DNA from 4 places in the Caballeronia sp. PC1 genome. Region 3 is predicted to be linked to each of the others. Evidence: predicted binding sites of a transcription regulator. Region 3 holds the regulator's gene; each other region holds the start of a gene.
The links. The regulator LexA, encoded in region 3, represses DNA repair genes until DNA is damaged. The targets are predictions, from matches to a motif close to ACTGTATNNNNATACAGT.

Region 1: the regulator LexA is predicted to act here: its motif matches at 2,142-2,159, upstream of imuA (translesion DNA synthesis-associated protein ImuA).
Region 2: the regulator LexA is predicted to act here: its motif matches at 2,056-2,073, upstream of LY284_RS23470 (DUF2471 family protein).
Region 4: the regulator LexA is predicted to act here: its motif matches at 2,070-2,087, upstream of imuA (translesion DNA synthesis-associated protein ImuA).

What each region holds. Positions count from the first base shown of each region.
Region 1 is NZ_JAJUBH010000006.1:23,291-27,064, forward strand. It holds gene LY284_RS37735 (IS256 family transposase) at 1-688, opposite strand, end outside; partial or broken gene LY284_RS37740 (SOS response-associated peptidase family protein) at 731-1,507, opposite strand; gene LY284_RS37745 (hypothetical protein) at 1,596-1,952, opposite strand; gene imuA (translesion DNA synthesis-associated protein ImuA) at 2,198-2,911, shown strand; gene LY284_RS37755 (DNA polymerase Y family protein) at 2,835-3,774, shown strand, end outside.
Region 2 is NZ_JAJUBH010000002.1:1,624,249-1,628,022, forward strand. It holds gene LY284_RS23465 (DUF2252 domain-containing protein) at 159-1,601, shown strand; gene LY284_RS23470 (DUF2471 family protein) at 1,670-2,026, opposite strand; gene LY284_RS23475 (CsbD family protein) at 2,293-2,481, shown strand; gene LY284_RS23480 (helix-turn-helix domain-containing protein) at 2,599-3,201, opposite strand; gene LY284_RS23485 (glycine C-acetyltransferase) at 3,357-3,774, shown strand, end outside.
Region 3 is NZ_JAJUBH010000001.1:1,261,206-1,264,979, forward strand. It holds gene cysT (sulfate ABC transporter permease subunit CysT) at 1-299, opposite strand, end outside; gene LY284_RS06000 (sulfate ABC transporter substrate-binding protein) at 388-1,410, opposite strand; gene lexA (transcriptional repressor LexA) at 1,658-2,335, shown strand; gene LY284_RS06010 (hypothetical protein) at 2,532-2,858, shown strand; gene LY284_RS06015 (DUF2939 domain-containing protein) at 2,939-3,547, shown strand; gene LY284_RS06020 (universal stress protein) at 3,566-3,774, opposite strand, start outside.
Region 4 is NZ_JAJUBH010000005.1:237,810-241,583, reverse strand. It holds gene merT (mercuric ion transporter MerT) at 1-66, opposite strand, end outside; gene LY284_RS37275 (mercury resistance transcriptional regulator MerR) at 138-572, shown strand; gene LY284_RS37270 (hypothetical protein) at 569-916, opposite strand; gene LY284_RS37265 (hypothetical protein) at 1,021-1,230, shown strand; gene imuA (translesion DNA synthesis-associated protein ImuA) at 1,285-1,968, opposite strand; gene LY284_RS37255 (helix-turn-helix transcriptional regulator) at 2,246-2,578, shown strand; gene LY284_RS37250 (ArsI/CadI family heavy metal resistance metalloenzyme) at 2,575-3,033, shown strand; gene LY284_RS37245 (arsenate reductase ArsC) at 3,030-3,551, shown strand; gene arsB (ACR3 family arsenite efflux transporter) at 3,538-3,774, shown strand, end outside.

The DNA.
Region 1 (3,774 bases), on a different contig from region 3:
ACCAGAACTTGGCGCCCTCGGTTTGCTCGATCCACAGTCCTAGCACTTCCTTGCGACCGTCGGCGCGGATGCCCAGCGCCAGATAGACAGCCTTGTTCTTGACAGTGCCTTCGTCGCGGATCTTCAGTCGCAGCGCGTTAAAGTACACGATCGGATACATCGCCTCGAGCGGGCGTTGCTGCCACTGCTCGACCTCAGCCAGCACCTCGTCGGTGACCGTCGAAATCAGATCGGGCGACACCTGCAGCCCGTACAACTCCAGCAGATGGCCTTGAATCTCACGCACGCTCATGCCGCGCGCATACATGCTGATGACGTGGTCGTCGAAACCCGGCAGCCGGCGTTGATACTTGCCAACCAGTTGCGGCTCAAACGTCGCCTGCCGGTCGCGCGGAATATCCAGCTTCAGTTCGCCGTTGGGCGTCAGGACCGTCTTCGAGCTCGTGCCGTTGCGGTGGTTGCCAGCCTTGCCTTGCTCGCTCTCGGCTTCCAGATGGTGGCTCAGCTCGGCCGCGAGCATGCGTTCGGCCAGCCGCTTCTTGAGTTGGCCGGCCAGACCCGATTCGCCCAGGACCGACTCGGCATCCTTGCCCTGAACTTGTGCAAGCAATTGGTCAATTAGCTCATCGGAAAACAGCTTCGGTGCCTTTGTGCTCTTGTTCTTCTTTGTCACGGTTGCTTCGGTCATAGGACGTTATTCCCGTTATCGTCTCATGACCTCGGCACACTAAAAATCTGACAGGCTCGGTTGGCCGGGCGCGCTCCAGTGCGACCACAGACAAGCGACGTACATTAGCTGACCGTTGCTTGGGCGAAACTCCAAGACGAGGTTTTCGTCTTGCTCGTGCGTCTCAAGAGGTGTGTTCTCGTAACGAGCTCGCTTGACGTTCTCGTAGAAGACGTCGACCAGCATCAAACCATGCGACACGCCAAAGCATGGCTTCCAAAAGCCCTCGAGATTGTCGCGTCGCGCGTTGTACGTGCCAGGAAACCGCGTGTCATAGTTGGCGGGCTTGCCTGCAATGCGACACTGATAGCGCATCGGCTTCACCATGTACTTGCCATCTTCAACGACAAGCACCGGCGCATAATGCCCAGGAAAGATCCGCGAGTCGCGATCCTTGGGTGCCGTTCGACGCAGATCGTCGAGTCGACGCAAAGCAGAGTCGATCTTGTCGGTGGCGATACGCCGACTTTCGGTCGCGGCTTTTGTCACCTTCGTCTGCAGCGCGCGCTCGGCGTCGGCGAGGCGCTTGCGCTGCTTAAAGAGATCCTGTTCGAGTGTGTTCGCCTGCTCGGCGTTGAACCGATCGATGAATTCCTTGATCTGACGATCATCGTCGTTTTGGGGCTCAAGGAACGGGGCGTCCATCGCCTTCGGAATCTTCGCCTTGCTGCCTTCTGCGCGCTCCCAGTACAGACGCGCGAATTCGCGAATGTCCATCTGTGCGCCGTACATTTTGACGTATTTCCGATAGTCCGCCTGGATCTGCGCCGAGTAACACACTGCCGCCTCCTTGCTTTGTGATCGTTCCGCTCAGTCGCCCGGATTTGTCACCCGAATCATCTCTGGTTTCGATCGCTCAGATCAGCAATTAGCTCGCCGTGCCGGTCGCCTCGCGACACAGCTTCATCATCTTCTGGACCACCGTGCTCGCATGGTTCAGTCCCATCTCGCCAGTGAAGAGCACCTGCACGTCCGACTGGCGTACGGCGATGCCCGCACGCTTCAGGTCGCGGCGCGCGATTTTGAGCGCCAACTGGCCGGTGAGAATGCGGTCGAGCCAGTCCATCGTCACGCGATTGCGTTCGATCCATATGCGGCAGCTCGCAACGACGTGATCGACGCGCCATTCCTGCGTGAGCGCGTAAGAAGCCGCCACCGTCGCCACGAGAAAGCACAGTAGATCGGCTCGCGCACCTGTCAGTTCGTCAATTTCCGGTTTCTCCATCTCGCTCCCTGCGTATTTCTCTTTTGCACCGATTCGTCGATCGTCGCATCACCAAAAGCCTTGCGCAACTTGGCGACGAAGGCGGCGACCTCGGACATTGGATGTCGTGGTGCAAGCTTATTGGTCAGATATTTGAGCTGCCAGCTAAAAGGGAGCAATTCACTGGTTCAGTTTTGCGCTAAGATGAGTACTGTATATTTATACAGTATTTGACGGAACCCCTTTCCCGGAATCTTTTCCCGACCATGGCCGCCCTGCCTCAACACATCGAGTCAATCCACCCGTCGATTTGGCGAGGGTCGGCCTTGGCTCGCCCGTACGGCAAGACAATCGACACCGGCTACGCGGCCTTGTCTGCGGAGTTGCCTGGTGGCGGCTGGCCGATTGGCGCGCTGGTCGAGCTACTCGTTCAGCAGCCGGGGATCGGTGAGATGCGTCTGCTCAAACCCGCGCTTCTTGCGGCGAGCAAACGGCCGGTTGCACTACTCCAGGCGCCGCACATGCCGAACAGCCTGGCGTTCGCCTACCTGGGCGTACCGCTGGACAAACTGATGCTACTGCGGGCTTCGAAGACAGCCGACGCGCTCTGGTGCGCCGAGCGCGTGCTCAACGCCCGAAGTTGCGGCGCGCTGCTCTTCTGGCAGCAGCACATCCGCTCTGAGGCGTTACGGCGATTGCATCTGGCGGCTCAAGCGACCGAAACATTGCTGATTTTGGTTCGACCGCTCGCTGCCGCTCAGGATTCGTCGCCTGCGACTTTACGGCTGGGCGTGCGGCCCGCCGACGGCGGAATCGTCGTCGATGTCGTCAAGCGACGAGGTCCAACCCGAACCGATCCACTGTCCATCCACCTCCAACCGACTCCCATTCTGCTCAGCCCTCATGGCCGTGTTCGTCGCCATCTTCCTGCCCCGGCTTTCGCTGGAGGTCTTCCGTCCGAGATGGTCATCTCCGACTGAACACGGCTGCGTGGTGCTTGAACGTGACAAGGTGATCGTGCTGGATCAGGCAGCAAGAGAGGCAGGGGTAATGGTGGGCATGAAGCGCGGTGGCGTCACGACACTGACAGCCGACGCATTGATGTATGACCGCAGCCCCGCGCGCGAGCTCGATGTGCAGCGCGAAGTCGCCTTCGCACTGCTGCGCTTCTCGCCTCAGGTCGCCGTGCGTGAGGAAGAAACCATCGTCGTTGATGTAACGGCGAGTCTTCGACTGTTCGGCGGCATCGTGCACGTCTGTCGACAGATCTGCGAGACGGTCAAAGCCATCGGCGTCACCGCCCGCATGAGCGTGGCCCCTACGGGACAAGGCGCGTGGCTGCTTGCCAAACGCGGTCGCCGGCGCGTGCTCAAAATGACATCGCTCGAACGCTTGCTGGGCGAGCTACCCTTCATGGTCGTCCCCGAAGTTCGCTCATTCGGCGACTGGTTCAACGGACTCGGTTGTCGAGTGCTCAACGATATTCGACGCCTGCCGCGCGCGGGTCTCAAAAAGAGGTGCGGTGTGGATTTACTGGATTCTCTTGACCGCGCCTACGGCCTGTCGCCCGAACTGTACGAATGGCTGGAGTTGCCGCCCTCCTTCAGCGCGCGCACCGAATTGCCGGATCGCGTCGAGCATGCTGAGGCGATCCTCTTTTCCGCACGGCGATTGATCGTGCAGCTGTGTGGCTGGTTGAGCGCACAGCAGCTCGCACTCACGCAGGCGACCATCACGCTCGAGCACGAGCGCGGCCGCCAGGCGATCGACCCGACGGTTATCGAGATTGCACTCGCCGAACCCACATGGCACGAGGAGCACCTTGTCCGCCTGCTCAAGGAGC
Region 2 (3,774 bases), on a different contig from region 3:
TGGCACTGCGGACAGGGTCGGGCTTCGTGCGACTCACGTCAAGCGAGGGTGTTCATCGAAGTGTCGATAACCGTCTTGCTGGGCGCAGGGTTTGTCGACTACTGTCGTCTATGCGGCTTCCTTCCACCTTCGCGCTCATGCGCATACTGGAGTGAACGATGGCCCAGCAATCCTGGCAGGAACGCCGCGCGATCGGACGCGCTGCGCGCGAGCGCACACCACGGGGCGTGCACGAGGCGATCGGCGATATCGACCGCGATCCCATCGAACTGCTGCGATCGAGCAGCAAAGGGCGCGTCGAAGCGCTCGTTCCGCTGCGCTATGGCCGCATGCTCGTGTCGCCGTTCACGTTTTATCGCGGTAGCGCGATCCTGCAAGCGCACGATCTGGCCGCGACGCCGGACAGCGGCATCGCAATTCAGATTTGCGGCGACTGCCATCTGTCGAATTTCGGCGGGTTCGCGACGCCGGAGCGCGCGCTGATCTTCGATCTCAACGACTTCGACGAAACGGCGCATGGCCCTTGGGAATGGGACGTGAAGCGCCTGGTCGCGAGTTTCACGATCGCCGGGCGTCAACTTGGTCACGGCGATCTTGCGGCCGACGACTTCGCTTTTCTCGCCGCGCGCAGCTATCAGATGCATATGCGCGAGTACGCTGAAATGAGCGTGCTCGATCTCTGGTACGAGCGCATCACGTTCGATCGCATGTACGCCGCCGTGCAGAGCGATGACGCGCGGCGGCGCATCAAGCGCGGCATCGAGCGTGCCTCGCGCCGCACCCACGAGACCATGCTGCCGAAGGTGGCGGATCGAACGGGCGGCACGTGGCGCATCCGCGATGCGCCCCCCGCTGTGTTTCATGTTCGCGGCAAGAACACACTGATCGATAAGAACGACGAATGGATGAAGCTCAAAGGCAGCCGCGAGGAGATTTTTGCGGCGCTCGTGCGGCAGTATGTCGAGACGCTGACGCCCGAGCGCGCACGGCTCTTATCGCAGTTCACGTTACAGGACGTCGCTTTCAAGGTGGTCGGCGTAGGCAGCGTCGGCACGCGCTGCCTCGTTCTGCTGCTTACCGATGCCCACGACCAGCCGCTCTTCCTGCAGATGAAGGAGGCGTCGACATCGGTCGTCGCGCGATACGCGAAGCACGCCAGGGATAAAGACAACGACAAAGACACTCACGATCCCGAACACGACGGTCATCGCGTCGTTCACGGACAGCGCCTCATGCAGGCGGCGACCGACCCGTTTCTTGGCTGGGCGACGGGCCCGCTCGGACGCTCGCTCTACATCCGCCAGTTGCGCGACATGAAAATTTCCGCCGAATTCGAGACCTTCACCGATGACGTTTTTCGCGAGTACGCCGCGATGTGCGGCTGGGCGCTCGCCCGCGCGCACGCTAAATCGGGCGGACGCGCACCGGAGATTTCGGGCTATCTCGGCAACAGCGATCGCATGGCGGAAGTGCTCGTGCGCTACGGACGCAACTATGCGGAGCAGGTGGAAAAGGACTACGAGGTGTTTCGCGCGGCATGCAGGGATGGCAGGCTCGAAGCGCGGTCCGACGCTGACATGTCGGCCGATTTCGCGCCCTGACGATGTCCGTTGCGAGATGAAATGACCTAGGTTCGGCACGCGGATCGCCCGCGTGCCCGGGATGCGCGTCAGTGCGCTGCGATGGCGAGTTGCGGTCGACCGTGTCGTGCGGCGCGCTCGTAGGCGTCCACGGCGAAGGCGAATACGGCGGGCAAGGCGTCGGAGGACGCGACGTCGACTACGTCGTCGGTTTCAGGGAAATGAAAGTCGTCGGGACGCGCGAATAGTTCGCGCAATGTCGCTTCATGCCGCCCGGCGAAGCCGAGGTCTGCTACGGCCTCCGCTTCGATTGCGTGCAGCAGCCGCCAAGTCAGCGGCACGCCCTTGTCGATGTAACGTCCCGCAATCTGACGCGTGATGCGTTCGAGGTCGCGCACAGCACGGGCAAATTGCCTCTTGCTCAGATTTTCGCCATTCGACTCCATGATCCACCCCTTCCAACTGGTCTTATTGTACTGTACAAATATACAGTACTTGTTGCAATGAAAATAGCGTCTCGCTAGTCGACCCGGGTGTATGTGCGATTCCGCCTACGTGCCTTTCAGACGCGCACGACTATGCGCGTTGGCGAACGAAGCGCATCTTAGAGCCATGCTTGGGACATCACCTGAGCGGAACGCGCAGACGCTTTTCTGCATTCGTTCGACGGCACAGCGCGGCCGATCGCACTGCAAACCACGGGAGAACTGCAATGAACAAGGATCAAGTCGAAGGCGTTGGCAAGCAGGTCAAGGGCAAGATCAACGAAGGCGTCGGCAAGATGACGGGCGACAAGGCTCAGGAAGCCAAGGGCGATATGCAGCAGGCAGCGGGCAAAGTCCAGAAAGGCGTCGGCGATGCGAAAGAAGATCTGAAGGACAGCATCAAGAAGAACCCGTAAGGACGGGCACGGCGGCGCAGGAGTTTAGGCGTCGCATTTGAGACGGGATACGCTTTTTGCGTGTCCCGTTTTTCTTTGGGCCGGCGGTGCTGCTGCCCGAACTTGATGCGCATAAAGTCAGCCGTGGATCACCACCAGCAGCGCCTTCGCCTCAGCGCGCCCCACGTTGCGAATCGCGTGCGCTTCGTCTGCCGCATATCGCGCGGTCTCACCACTCTTGAGCCGACGAGTCGTGCCCGAGCTTTCCACTTCGATTGAACCGTTCAAGACCGTGAGATGCTCACGCGTGCCCGGCTCATGCGCATTCGACGCGAGCGCCGCGCCCGACTGTAACGTGAGTTCGTACCATTCGAATTTGCCGGCGAGTTCTATCGGGCCCCACACGCGCAACTGATAGCCGCCGTTGTCGCCGCTCAAGGTCGGTATCTCGTGTGGACCGGCGACACGTATGGCTTCGGCCGGCCTTTGCTGCGTGAAGAGCTGATCGAGGCTGATACCGAGCGCGTTGGTCAATCTCCAGGCGACCGCGATCGTCGGATTGGCTTTGTCGCGCTCGATTTCCGACAGCATCGATTTCGACACCCCCGCAGCTCGTGACAAATCATCGAGCGTAAGTTTCCGTTCGCTGCGCAATCGCTGAATGATTTCCCCGACGCGCGGCGGCGCCGCACCGCCCGCGCTGAATTCGCCTGCTTTTTCCTGTGAACCCGTGCTTGCCATGACTCGACTAATCCCTTAGAGTGTTCGGCATACTGGAAATTTGTTCGAAATATCGAACATGTCCGATGCGATGAATGCACTATAACAGGGCTATGGGCCGCGGCGCGAGCAGCAAAGCACGCGGATGCATGAGCACGTCAAGAACAAGGATTGCGATGAAAGACCGATACCTTTCCCATTTGCGCTCGACGCTCGACGAGATACGCGCCGCAGGGTTCTACAAAACGGAGCGCGTGATTGCGAGCCCGCAGTCCTCGGATATCCGGCTGGCGAACGGGAGCGACGTCCTCAACTTCTGCGCGAACAATTACCTCGGACTTGCGGACGATCGTCGTCTTATCGACGCCGCGAAAGCCGGACTCGACGCCGACGGGTTCGGCATGGCATCCGTGCGCTTCATCTGCGGGACGCAAACCGTGCACAAGGAACTCGAACAGGCAATCGCACAATTTCTCGGAACCGAGGACTCGATTCTTTATTCGAGCTGCTTCGACGCGAACGGCGGTCTTTTCGAAACGCTGTTGACCGAAGAAGACGCGATCATCAGTGACGAATTGAATCACGCCAGCATCA
Region 3 (3,774 bases):
GCATCGACGATGCGCTTGAACGGGAACGTGTACCGCACCAGCACCCACGCGACGAGAAAGCCGAACACCGCGTTGATGAGGGCGCCGCCGAGCGCCGCGCTGAAAGTGAGCCGGTACGAGGCCAGCACGCGCGGCGATGTCACCGCGCGCACGAACTGCGCCCAGTCGAGCGTCGCGGTCTTCGCGAAGGTCGCGGCAAGCGGAATCAGCACCACGAGGCTCAGATACGCCACCGTGATGCCGATCGTCAGGCCGAACCCGGGAAGCGCGCTCGGCTTCCTGAATGTGAGGGTCGTCATCCTTGAGTCATCCTTGTTTGCGCGCCGGGGTCGGACGCGTCTTCTCGCGGGCGCGGCGTCTTATGCGCCGCGTCGCCGCTTCGTTCGCTTATTGCGGTTGATAGATCGAATCGAACACGCCGCCGTCCGCGAAGTGCGTCTTCTGCGCCTTGGTCCAGCCGCCGAACGTGTCGTCGATGGTGTAGAGCTTGAGCTTCGGGAACTGCTTCGTGAGCTCGGCCGGCACCTTGTCCGAGCGCGGACGATAGAAATTGCGCGCGGCGATCTGCTGGCCTTCGTCGCTATAGAGGTACTTGAGATACGCTTCCGCGAGCTTGCGCGTGCCGTGCTTGTCGACCACCTTGTCGACGACCGCGACCGGCGGCTCCGCGAGAATGCTCACCGAAGGCACCACGATCTCGAACTTGTCCGTGCCGAACTCCTTGAGCGACAGGAACGCCTCGTTCTCCCACGCGATCAGCACGTCGCCCTGCCCGCGCTGCACGAAGCTCGTCGTCGCGCCGCGCGCGCCGGAATCGAGCACGCCCGCGTTCTTGTACAGCTTCGTGACGAAGTCCTTCGCGGTCTGCTCGTTGCCGCCCGGCTTGTGCTGCGCATAGGCCCACGCCGCGAGATAGTTCCAGCGCGCGCCGCCCGAAGTCTTCGGATTCGGCGTGACGATGGAAACGCCAGGCTTCGCCAGATCGTCCCAGTCCTTGATGTGCTTCGGATTGCCCTTGCGCACGAGAAACACGATCGTCGAGGTGTAGGGCGACGCATTGTCCGGCAGACGCTTCTGCCAGTCCGCGCCGACGAGGCCCTTGCCCGCGAGCGCGTCGATGTCGTAGGCGAGCGCGAGCGTCACGACATCGGCCTGCAGGCCGTCGAGCACCGCGCGCGCCTGACCGCCCGAGCCGCCGTGCGACTGCTTGAACGTCACCGTCTCGCCCGTATCGGCCTTCCATTTTTTCGCGAACGCCTGATTGAAGTCTTGATACAGCTCGCGAGTCGGATCGTAGGAAACGTTCAGAAACGACGTGTCGGCATGCGCCGGTGCAGTCATGATCAGGCCCGCCGCGCCGAGCGTCGCCGCTGCCAGCAGCCTTCGCAATCCCGTGTTGATGCTTTGCATTCCCCGTTCTCCGTCTTATCGAATTGACGGAATCAGTCTATCGACGGGTCTATATGATTAGAAATAATCGTTTCTCACTTTTTTATACGTAAAACTGCTAAGAACCTTATTCCTGGGTGGAAGAAGCGCGAAGCGACGCGGCTTCGCGGCCGCACGGTCGAACTTAAAGTAAAGCTTGAAAAGTGGGCTATACTGTATAAAAATACAGTGATCTGTCCATTCATACAGTGCATCAGGGGCCTAGCCTGTGACCAGAACATCAAAACTTACCGCGCGGCAACAGCAGGTTTTCGAACTGATCCAGCGCGCGATCGACCGCACCGGCTTCCCGCCGACACGCGCGGAGATCGCGGCGGAGCTCGGCTTCAGTTCGGCGAACTCGGCTGAGGAACATCTTCGGGCGCTGGCGCGCAAGGGGGTGATCGAGCTGGCGGCGGGCTCGTCGCGCGGCATCCGGCTGCTCGGCGACGTGTCGCGCCTCGATCGCGCGGAGGATCTGCCGCATCAGTTCACGCTGCCGCATCAGAGCATCATGCAACTGTCGCTGCCGCTGGTCGGGCGCGTCGCGGCGGGCAGCCCGATCCTCGCGCAGGAGCATATCTCGCAGCACTACGCGTGCGATCCCGCGCTCTTTTCCAGCAAGCCGGACTATCTGCTCAAGGTTCGCGGCCTTTCGATGCGCGACGCCGGCATTCTCGACGGCGATCTGCTCGCGGTGCAAAAGCGCAATGAAGCGAAAGACGGACAGATCGTCGTCGCCCGTCTTGGCGATGACGTCACCGTGAAGCGCTGGAAGCGCCGGGCGGACGGCGTCGAATTGATTGCCGAGAACCCGGACTATGAAAACATCTTCGTGCGCTCCGGCAGCGGCGATTTCGCGCTGGAAGGCATCGCGGTCGGTTTGATCCGTTCGGGCGAGTTCTGACGGGGCAGCGGAGGGAGTGGCAGGCGGCAGAATAAATGTCGCCTCGCTCGTCACAAAGAGACAGAAAATGTCTCGGTGACAGCGGAAACTCTCTTCACACACTGCTTCGAACGCCCTCAGGCGTCTCAACTACAACAAGCATGACGGCCACCGCGCGCGGTGCGCCGCGGTGCGTCCTATCGTCTGGAGAGTCATCATGGAACGTTTTGCCCGTCTGCTGCCCTTCCGTCAATTCGGCCGCCTGCGCCATCTGCGCACGCTGATCGCGTGCGGCATGCCGCGCGCCGAAACCACGCCGGATCTCTTCGACGACATGCCCGCGCTGCCGTCCCGCCAGCCGGCTTTCGCGCGCGTGTCGTTGAACAGCGGTGTGCACGCGGAGCCCGCTCAACGCGCACCGGTGCGGGTCTATCGCGGGCAATCGCGCGTCATTCTGGTCGGCAAGATCGATGAAGTGTCGCGCATGATCGACCGTTGCATCGCCGAGGAAAGCGCGGAGCTCGCGGGCGGCATTCTCGCGTGAATGCACGATGCTCCGGGATTTATCGCGCATCGGCGTGGTCAATCCCGGATCACATTCTGCAAGAGAGGCTTCGCCGCCGCATGTCACGCACTTCCCGATCTGTTCTCACCGCGCTCGTCGTTCTGGTTCTCGTCGCGGCGCTCGGTTTCGTTTATGCGTCGCCGTATATCGCATTGAATCGCGTCAAGCGCGCAGCCGATGCGCGCGATGCGCAGACCGTCAATCAATACGTGGATTTTCCCGCGCTTCGCGCGAGCCTCAAGGACCAGGTCGCCGCGCTGCTCACGCGCCGCATCGATATCCAGAAGAGCGGCAATCCGCTTGCAATCATCGGTGCGATGATCGGCGCGGCGCTCGTCGGTCCTTTGGTGGATTCGTACGCGACGCCGGACGGCGTCGCTGCCATTCTGAACGGCATTCCGCCGCGCGGCGATCCCGGCGAGCGTCCGCCGCCCGCGGGCGACAGCGCAGCGCCGCACGACAACGCAGCGGCGAACGCGCCTTCCTCCGGCGTCGCGACCGCGCAACAGGCGCCTGCCGAGCCGCCGCAGACCACCGCCGGGTACAGGGACTTCAACACGTTCGTCGTCACCTATCGGCACGGCGCCGGCGATGCGCGTTACTCGGCGATCTTCCATCGCTACGGGCTCGTGTCGTGGAAGCTCGTTGCGGTCGATCTCGCCGGTTGATCCGGCACGCGTGCGAACTCAGGCGCCGGCTTCGGCCTTGACCGGCTTCGCCGCGTACGCCGCTTCGTCTTCCGCCTCGGCCGATTCGCCCGCCTGACACACGGCGACCAGAATGCTGCACTTCACGCGGTCGAGCAGCGGCGTGTTGCCCGCGCCCATCCACCAGCGCGCGAGCCCGCTGCGGCAGCGATGCCCCACCACGACGAGATCGACCTGAAGGCTCTCGG
Region 4 (3,774 bases), on a different contig from region 3:
CGAGGCGAGGATGGCGGCAAGCCCTCCAGTGAAGAGCGCGCCGCGCCCGGTTTTTGGTTCAGACATGCGCTTGTCCTTTCGAATTGAAATTGGATAGCGTAACCTTACTTCCGTACTCATGTACGGAGTCAAGCGATATGGAAAACAATTTGGAGAACCTGACCATTGGCGTTTTCGCCAAGGCGGCCGGGGTCAATGTGGAGACCATCCGTTTCTATCAGCGCAAGGGCTTGTTGCTGGAGCCTGACAAGCCCTATGGCAGCATCCGCCGCTATGGCGAGGCGGATGTAACGCGGGTGCGCTTCGTGAAATCAGCCCAGCGGCTGGGCTTCAGCCTGGATGAGATCGCCGAGCTGCTGCGGCTGGAGGATGGCACCCATTGCGAGGAAGCCAGCAGTCTGGCCGAGCACAAGCTCAAGGACGTGCGCGAGAAAATGGCTGACCTGGCGCGCATGGAGGCCGTGCTGTCTGAGTTGGTGTGCGCCTGCCATGCGCGAAGGGGGAACGTTTCCTGCCCGCTGATCGCGTCACTACAGGGTGGAGCAAGCTTGGCAGGTTCGGCTATGCCTTAGCGTGCTTTATTTTCCGTTTTCTGAGACGACCCCAAGTCGGGCAGGCCGCTTTCATTGAGCACGACAGCTTCGCCGTCGAGCCAGACGCTTTTCACTGGCAAGGAGCCAAGGGAGTCGGCCAGCGCCGGCAGACGATCGGTCCAGTCATGGCCGTTGCGCGTGTAAAACGTCGGCACGCCCGCCACGCATTTCGATAGCAGCCGATAGCCATCGAACTTGATCTCGTAAGACCATTGCCCTGTCGCCGGCGGCTGCTTCGCGAGCACGGCAAGCTGCGGCGCGATACGACCGGGCATTTCAGCCCTGACGGCCCCTAATCTGCGCAGTCGTCGCACGTCAATCATGGGAAGGCCTTGCGGAATCGGTGCAGAGCATGCGCACGTCGTGTGCCTCCTCCGGCGGAGGCACAGCGGTTGCTCGTCGGCGAAGAACAACCGCGGAGGAAGACATGGCAGAGCAGCATAAACCCGGCGAGATTGTGAAGACCTCGGGCATCTACAAGGTAGTCCGGGAAGGCGACGGCGGAAGTGGCTTTGAAGTGACGTGTGTCGAAGGCGAGCATTTCCCCCCAACCCGCAGCGGCAAGGGCGCGCATTACGAACTGATTCATGGTGCGACCCACTCCCACAAACATAGCGAGCTGGGCAGCAAAGACTAACCTCGGGGCGGTGCCCGTAACGTTAACACGACCGACGCGCCGTGTCCGCGTTCGTCACGCCGACGTGGTCTCGGCGAGGCTTCGTCGACTTACGGTCGCAGGACGGCGGGTCCTGGCGTGGCGGCTGAGCAGCACGGGCGACGGGTGAAGCTCGACCACGATCGGCTGCGCGGCGGCAGGTCCCTTTCGTTTAACGACTTCGACGGACACGCCGTCAGTTGTTGGCCGGACCGAGAGCCGCAATTCAGCCGGCGACGGGTCCATCGCGGCCGCCAACGGTCTGAAAACGACAAACAGGGTTTCGCTTGACTTCGCGACGACCTGCAGCCGCCTCAGCCATTCCGCTTTGACGTGGTTTTGCCAGAAAAGAAGCGCGCCGCACGTCCCCGCACGGAGGATCTGCTCTGCAGACCACAGGGAGTCGGCAGTCGTTTTGGGCCGTAACAGCAAGGTGTTTTCCAGCGGGACGCCCACATACGCGAGCCCCGGAGCATTTGGCTCTTGCGGTGGCTGGACCAAGGTGATGGGTCGCTTCGTGGCGGCGAGCGCCGGAGCCAGCAGGCGCAGCTCCCCAATGCCTGTCTGCTGGAGCATCATCTCAGTGAGTGCGCCCAAGGGCCATCCACCGCCCGGCAGCTCCGTCGAGAGGCTGGCATAGCCTGTATCGATCGTCCGTCCACCGCCCCGCGCCAGCTGCGCTCCGCGCCACAAGGTTATTCCCCCCGACTCCGAATACATATTTCTGTCGAGCGCAGCATCGATGGAGCGCGCCCGTTCCTCGGGCGTGCGTAACTGCTGTGCGGCTAACGCAGTCCGACTCACGATTTAGCTCCAGAAGTACTGTATAAATATACAGGTATTCTAGCCCAAGTGTTTGAGTTCCAGGTTGGAGGTCGAGTCCAATCTTCTTCGATTCCGCCCGCTATTTCCCGTCCCTAATTAATCGACCAAACACTGTCGCTCTGTCGTTTCAAGATTACTTGAATCTTTGAATCGACAGGTCTATGATGCTGCCATGGACTCGAACCTCGTTGTACGCGCGCTCGGCGCGCTCGCTCATGAATCGCGCCTGGCGATCTTCCGCGCACTGGTTGTCGCGGGCCCCGAAGGCATGCCGGCTGGTGAGATCGCTCAGCAGCTTGGCCTCTCGCCATCCGGTCTGTCGTTTCACCTTAAAGACCTGTCGCATGCTGGCCTCGTCAACAGCGTCCAGCAGGGACGATTCATCTTCTATTCAGCCAATTTCGACGCGATGAACGGCTTGCTCGGGTTTTTGACTGAGAACTGCTGTGCTGGCGCCGACTGTTCCGTTCAAGGTGTGCCGCAATGCACAGGAGCTAAATCATGAAACGCATGCACATTCATGTCGCTGTCGAAGACCTCGAAGCGAGCACTCGCTTTTACGTTGCTATGTTCGGAGGCACGGAGCCGACCGTATCGAAGTCGGACTATCGCAAGTGGGAGTTGAGCGATCCTAAGGTCAACTTCGCCATTTCGAAGCGTGGCGTGAAGCCGGGCATCGATCATCTTGGCATCCAGGTCGAGTCAGATGATGAACTCGCCGAGATGCGAGCCCGCTTTGCAAGCGCTGAGCTGCCTGTTTCAAACCAGACGGCGACGACTTGTTGTTACGCAAAGTCGGACAAGGCGTGGACTGTCGATCCTCAGGGAGTCGCGTGGGAGACATTTAGAACGCTTGAGCATGCTCCAGTTTATGGTGAGTCGCGCGACCGTTCACGCAGTACCTACGTTTCTTCAAATGCCTGCTGCGCGGGCGCAGATATTAAACGGAGCGCCACGTGAGCAACAAGACCTACAACGTTCTGGTCCTCTGCACGGGCAATAGTGCCCGAAGCATCATGGCCGAAGCGCTCTTCAACACACTCGGCAAGGGCCGCTTCCATGCGTTCAGCGCAGGTAGTCATCCGTCAGGTGCGGTCAATCCGTTTGCGCTCGAGCGTTGCGAATCACTGGACTACGACACGGCAGGGCTACGCAGCAAGAGCTGGGATGAGTTCGGTACGCCGGACGCACCGCAAATGGACTTCGTGATCACCGTATGCGACCAGGCGGCGGGAGAGGTCTGCCCGATCTGGCCCGGCAAGCCGATCACCGCGCACTGGGGCTTTGAGGATCCTGCCGCATTTGTGGGCAGCGACGAGCAGAAGCGCGCAGTCTTTACGAAGGTCTACCGGCAGATCCTGACGCGGGTGAGTCAGTTTGTGAACCTGCCGTTGAACATACTTGATCGCAATGCAGCGCAGAAGGAAGTGCGTGCAATTGGCGAACGTCCGGCCGAGGAATCCAATGAGCAGCACTGATTCGGTTGCTCGCGCGGGCCGCCCCGTCATTGGCTTCTTCGAGCGATACCTGACGGTGTGGGTCGCGCTGTGCATCATCGCGGGCATCGCGCTGGGCCAATGGTTGCCGTCGTTGTTCCAGGCTATCGGTCGCATGGAGATCGCGCAGGTCAATCTGCCAGTTGGCGTGCTCATCTGGGTGATGATCATCCCGATGCTCATCAAGATCGACTTTGGTGCGATG